Regions from separate parts of the Tenacibaculum soleae genome, predicted to be linked through region 2. Evidence: riboswitches for the same ligand, from Rfam matches in the RefSeq annotation. Region 2 holds a riboswitch; each other region holds the start of a gene.
The links. A riboswitch is a leader RNA that binds a small molecule or an ion and turns the genes downstream of it on or off. The one in region 2 is predicted to bind cobalamin.
Positions count from the first base shown of each region.

Region 1: another riboswitch for cobalamin. It lies ahead of Q4586_RS05660 (TonB-dependent receptor plug domain-containing protein); the one in region 2 lies ahead of Q4586_RS13335 ((2Fe-2S) ferredoxin domain-containing protein).
Region 3: another riboswitch for cobalamin. It lies ahead of metE (5-methyltetrahydropteroyltriglutamate--homocysteine S-methyltransferase); the one in region 2 lies ahead of Q4586_RS13335 ((2Fe-2S) ferredoxin domain-containing protein).

Region 1 covers NZ_JAUOSW010000003.1:242,709-244,902, reverse strand. The annotation lists gene Q4586_RS05665 (ABC transporter substrate-binding protein) at 1-842, shown strand, start outside; cobalamin riboswitch at 855-1,052, shown strand; gene Q4586_RS05660 (TonB-dependent receptor plug domain-containing protein) at 1,083-2,194, shown strand, end outside.
Region 2 covers NZ_JAUOSW010000012.1:9,266-11,459, reverse strand. The annotation lists gene cobA (uroporphyrinogen-III C-methyltransferase) at 1-66, opposite strand, end outside; gene Q4586_RS13335 ((2Fe-2S) ferredoxin domain-containing protein) at 69-869, opposite strand; cobalamin riboswitch at 1,184-1,391, opposite strand; gene Q4586_RS13330 (PepSY domain-containing protein) at 1,464-2,194, opposite strand, start outside.
Region 3 covers NZ_JAUOSW010000005.1:285,063-287,256, forward strand. The annotation lists partial or broken gene metE (5-methyltetrahydropteroyltriglutamate--homocysteine S-methyltransferase) at 1-1,106, opposite strand, end outside; cobalamin riboswitch at 1,295-1,486, opposite strand; gene Q4586_RS09575 (nuclear transport factor 2 family protein) at 1,704-2,194, opposite strand, start outside.

The DNA.
Region 1 (2,194 bases), on a different contig from region 2:
TTGCGCTTGATGAAAAACAAGTTGCTGTACGTTATAAATTAGAAGGACAAACCTTAACTAGTGAAGAAATAAATACTATTTTTTCTAAAACTAAAGCTGAAGGCGGTACTTTATATTATGTTGATGAACCTGTTTTAGAAAGCATCGCACCTGATATTATTTTCACACAAGATGTATGTGATGTTTGCCAGATTGATACAGAGTCTGTAGCTAAATCTGCATTAAAATTAGCTAAAACACCAGAGTTAATATCAATAACACCAAATTCTTTAGAAGATGTTTTTGATAATGCTTTAACAATTGCAAAGGCAATGAACAAAGAGGAGATAGGTGTTAAATATGTGAATGATTTAAAAGAACGTATTTATAAAATAGTAGATACACAACGCGCAAACAGACTGCAATCTAAAAGTGTGATGCTTTTAGAATGGATAGATCCTTTATTTAACTGCGGACATTGGATTCCGCATCAAATTGGGTATGCTGGTGGAGTTGATTTATTATCGCACCCATCAGGAGATAGTATTGTTATTTCTTGGGATAAAATTGTAAAATATGATCCTGAAGTTTTAATTATTGCTCCTTGTGGTTATGGTATTGAAAGAACCATGGAGGATATGCGTTTTTTAGAAGATAAACCTGAATGGAGTTCTTTAAGAGCTGTAAAAAATGGCGAGGTTTATATTGCCGATTTTGCCATGTTTACGCAATCGTCTGCAAGTACTTTAGTTGACGGAATAGCGTGTTTAGCAGCAATGATTCATCCTAAGAACTTTAATATACCAGACAATTTAAAAGTTAAATTTTCTAATTATAATGATTTATTGGTATTAGATAATTAAAAAAATAACATACATTTGCGCAAAATTTTAGGTTTTGATGTTTAGCAACATAGCATCAAATTAAAAGGGAATTCGGTTAAATACCGAAGCTGTTCCCGCAACTGTAAGCTATTAAGCTTGTAATTAATCTTTAAGTCACTGTTTATTTATAAATGGGAAGACCAATTACAAGACGCAAGCCAGGAGACCTGCCTAGATTTTAAATAATTCAAACTTTCGGGATAAAGGTTTAGTATATTTATGAAAACAATATTAAGTATCTTCTTGTTATTTTTTGTTAACACTCTTTTTTCTCAAAAAGACACAATTTCTGTCAATAAACTTAAAGAAGTTATTGTAAACGGAAAAATAAGAACAATTGGAAAACGTATTGGTGCAGAGTCAACTACAATTGATGAAAAACAAGTAGTTAAAAACCCAATTAATTTTACAAATCTTTTACGTTATAATAGCCCTATTTCATTTAGAGATTATGGTAATGGAGGAGTTAGCACAGCTAGATTTAGAGGAACTTCAGCTTCTAATACCTTAGTGTTATGGAACGGGATACCGATTAATGCAATAGGAAGCGGACAAACAGATTTTAATTCTTTATCAGCCAATATTAGTGATAATATAATTGTTCAAAGTGGTGGTAATAGTACCGAATTTGGTTCGGGAGCTATTGGTGGAACAGTTCGTTTAAATGATGAGTTAAATTTTAAAAAGCATAAAAAGTTCCATTTATTTTCTTCTTTCGGAAGTTACAATACAACGTCTAATTTTTTTAAAAGCTCTTTTGGAGATGAAAAATGGAGTGTAAAATTAGCTTCTACAGTTAATTATTCTGATAATAATTATACGTTTATTGACGATAGATATAAAGACACTAATGGTAATTTATTAAAAAACGAAAACGGGACTTATAAAAATTATGGCGTTAGTTTTAATATAGCTCATAAATTTAGTTCAAAAAATACATTAGCCTTTTACACAACTGGCTATTATGGTAATCGTTTATTTTCAGATGGATTACCTAATCCATCAGCTGGTAGTGAAAGAAATGAAGATTTTAATCAACGTAATTTATTACAGTGGAATTATAGTTATTCATCACAATTTAAACAACTAATAAATATTGCTTATTTAACACAAGAGTATCGATATTATGATAATAAAAATGCTGACAATTTTAGTTTTGGGAAATCTAAAACCATTCACGCTAATTATTCATTAACTTACAAACCTTCTAACATAATATCTTTTAATTACAAAACAACTTTTGAAAACATAACAGGTAGTAACTCTCAAATAACTACTAAAAAAAGAAATTCGGTAGCTTTTATTGGAAATATAAAATATAAACCGTTTGA
Region 2 (2,194 bases):
TTGAAGTTGTAAAGCTAATGGTAAACCTAACCAACCTAAACCTAGTATTGAAATACCTTTTTTCATTGTTATGTTAAATTTAAAATTGCGTTTTTTAACTGTATTTTTCTACAATATTCCCAGCCTTTATTAGCTATAGAGTCGAACTCTATCTTGCCTAAAACGTCACCAAATTTATTTTTAAAACGAATACCAACTTGCTGCGATTCCTTTTGATAAAAATATTCCGTGCTAGAAATTTTAGCTTGTTGTAACTCTTTATTATCTTTTGGTACAGCTGCAATAGTTAATGGAATGCAAGTTGTTTTAGTAAATAATTCAAGTGTATGTGTTTTAGAATATTCTAACGTTTCAATATCATTAAAATCAATAGAATTTTGATTTGTCATAGTAAGAGTTACACCATCTGGGTTTTCTCTAAGAAATAAGAATAACGGATACAAATACTGATCTGAACTAAATCCTTTGGTAATAAAACACGCACCTAATTCTGTATCATTCTTTAGTTCAAAAGGCTTTGGTGTTATTGGGGCTCTTTCGTTGTTAGAAATTTGCTTATCCCATCCTTTTTTATATAATAATTCAGTTTCTATAGGGCATTCATTATTTAAATGTCCTTTTACGATATGCGTTATTTTTTCGGGGGTTAATTCTTTATACCAAAATTCACCTGGACTTACAATACAAGTAGGGGCATCTTCACACCGTCCGTTACATCTCGTTTTAATGGTATGGGTAGTATCCCAAAGCTCGTTATTTCTTAAATAAGCTCTAGCCTCTCTAACAACTTTTTCACTACCTGCCTTTTGGCATGATCCTCCGTCGCAAAAGAAAAAAGTATGTGTTGTATTAGCGATGTTTTTACCCATGGTTTAAAAGGAATATGTGAGATTTATTTTTATTGAAAAGGGATGATCTTATCCCAAATATAATGAGGGTTAAAGTTGATTATCTTAATGAAAATAGGGTGCCAGTTTTATAGATGTTATTAAAATTCAACTGAATTTTTATATCAGTAATTTCACCTTTTATTGTTTTATTTTGTGCGAATATGGATAGTGAAAAACACATAATCCACAGACTGCGTAAAATCAATTTTTGCATTTAAAAAAGAAATTAAGCAGGCAAGGAAAGAAAATATGAAAAACATAATTTCTAACTCTTTACCCGAGAGTTACTATTATAAATTATTGTAATATTGGCAGGTCTCCTGACTTAGCTTAGCTTTCATTTACCTTCCCATAGTAATTACTACAGTGGTTTTTATTAATGAAGCCTTTTACAAGCTTTACAGTTGCGGGAACAGCTTTGGATTTACACCAAATTCCCTTTTAATTCTATAATTCTAAATTTTACTAAAGAAATAAGAAACCAAAAATCGAAGCGAATATATAGATTTTTTATAACAGGATTGAGTCTATAATTAGTTTTTTCTTCTTTTTACCTCAATACTTTTATAATTTTTATGTTTTCTTTTTTTTTAAATGTTTTTTAGTTTTTCGTTTTATAAATTTAATTCCCAGGCCTGTAGCAGTAATACAGGTAATTGTTCCGCCTGTAAGTAAGAAAATCATGATAATATCCCATAACGGACGATTTTTTGAAAGAAACGAAAAATCTAAACTATGTAAACCATGATATAACCATCTTTCTGTTCTGTTTTTCGGAGCAGATTTAAGGAGTACTGTATTGGTTTTCGGATTAATATAATAGTAGTTGCTTTTATTGGTAATAATTTTAATAACAGGCAATGTTTTTATATTTTTCCGATCATAATAATAGGCATCATAGTCGTTAAGTACTATTAATTCCGTTACTTTTTCTTTGGTATTAAAACTGTTTATTTTAGCAATGTATTGCTCGTTTGATGCATTATAATTGATCGAAGTAATACAATGATTTTCAACAGTATCTTTATTGAATTTTTCAATAAAGATATTATCATTAAATAAAGAAAAATGAATCTCTTTAAATTTTGACTTAGAGGCTAGCTCTTTAAAATTAATCCAATCTTTATCTGTAATACTTTTTAGCGTAAAGTTTTGCCCTTGCCAAATACTTTTATCCTGTTGGTTTAAAGAAGAGCTAGGCACCCAATTAAAAGGAGTCATACTCATAAAACCACTAAATACCCATGTGCAAATAAACAAGCCAAAACCTAAACCAAAATAATAATGCAGATTATACCATATAT
Region 3 (2,194 bases), on a different contig from region 2:
AAAACTACAACTTCACTTATTTTTTGTTTAGCAAAAGCCATCCATTGTTTAATTTCTGATGATAAAGTTTTTTCATCAGTTTCTAAATCTAAATCACATGGAGTATGTAAAAGTGAGCAAGATGGAGCAATTAATACACGATCTTCTCCAATTTTATCAATCGCTTTTTTGATGAAAGATAGCGATTTTTCGAAATCATTTTTCCATATATTTCTACCATCAACAACACCTAAAGATAAGCTTAACTGTTCAGGGAATGTATTTAAAACATCGGCTAATTGCTCAGGGTTACGAACTAGATCAATATGTAAAGCACATACAGGTAATGAGGTTGCTAAGGATACATTGTTCTTTAAACCATCAAAATAAGTGGCTACCAATATTTTTAATTTAGGAAACTCATTTTTTAACGTTGCGTAAACATGTTGATACGCTTTTTTTGTTTTTTCATTAATATCTAATGCTAAAAAAGGCTCATCAAATTGAATCCATTCGGCACCTTTTGCGGATAATTCTTTTAAGATGTTAATGTATACAGGTAAAAGATTTTCAACTATATCGAGTTTGTCAAAATTTTCTTCTTTTTCTTTTCCTAAAAGTAAATACGAAACTAGTCCAATAATTACAGGTTTAGCGTTTATACCAACTTGTTTTGCTCCTACAAATTCGTTGATGATTTTGTTTGAAAAAAGTTTAAATTCTTGATTTTTATAAAATTCAGGAACTATGTAATGGTAGTTGGTATCAAACCATTTGGTCATCTCCATAGCAGTAATATCAATACCATCTTTTTGATACCCTCTTGCCATGGCAAAGTATAAATCGAGTTCATTAGTCGATTTTTTTAAAGCTATTTCATTGTATCGTTTTGGAATAGCACCAACGGTTAACGACATGTCTAAAACTTGATCATAATAAGAAAAATCATTACAAGGAATTAAATCGATTCCTGCTTTTTGTTGAGTTTTCCAATTTTTAATGGTAAGATTTTTTCCTACGTTTAGCAATTCATCTGCTAAAATTTTGCCTGACCAATATTGCTCGCAGGCTTTTTTGAGTTCTCTGTTGCTACCAATTCGCGGATAGCCAAGATTGTGCGTTTGCATTTTCTTTTAACTTTAAATGATTAATAAATTAGTTAAAAGCTCTTTTTTAAGCACTTCGCAATGCTTTTTTGAGAGAAAAATTAAGAAAGAAAATGCATTTAGGAGCAAACAAGGCATAACTATCCTATTCAAGTAGTTGGCTTGTAAAAGATGCATCTGTCTGACTAAAAGCTTCAAATCGCGAAAGCATTGTCAATTCGGAATAGGCAGGTCTCCTGACTTGTAACAGTTTTATTTTCCTTCCCATTTTAATTAAAAAACAGTGGATTTTTAGTAATAAAACCTTTGGTGTGTTACTTACAGTTGCGCGACAGTTCGTGATTTGCACACGATTCCCTATTAATCTACAGCTAAGTAAAACCTTTCCGGTTGATGAAGTATGTAAAGAACTTATTGGGATCAAATGTAACTATAATTTTAAAAGAATAGCTTTTTTTATTTAGGATAAGTATAAATTAGTTTTTTAATAAGTTGTGTTTTTTGTAAATAGCATAAAAAAGCCAAAAGCAATAAAGCTTTGGCTTAATAAAACCAAGTATTAGTATCATTGGAGTTAGCTATAACAAATGACCTAATTTTTTTAGGGTTAACTATATTTTAATGTAGGCTAATAACTTTTGTTATTTTCCATTGTTTGTTTTCTTGTTTCCAAATTACAATAAATTTACTAGGAACTGATTTTTCGTTTGGTTGTTGATTATTATAAAATTTATGATAACCAATTTGTATGGCTCCGTAATTTTTTATCGGATAAACTTCAATACTTCCTTTTACTAAAGTTCGGGTTACTTTACCACAAATGTTTTTTTCTAAAGCTTTTAAAAGATTTTCTTTAGATGTTGATAAACCTGCCTTGTCATGAAAAAATTCTAAATCTTTATCATAAAAATTTGCTTGGGTTTTCATGTCACAAGTATTGTATGCGGTAAAATAAATACTGTCCATTTTTACAATTTCATTGTGTAACCCAATGTCTACAGCTTTGTAATTAGGAATTTCATGCACTTGTCCGTTGGTTATCCAACTAAATAATAACGTATACAAAAGGGTAATGAGTTTTAGAAAAAAATTACCTTTAAAGAAAAAAT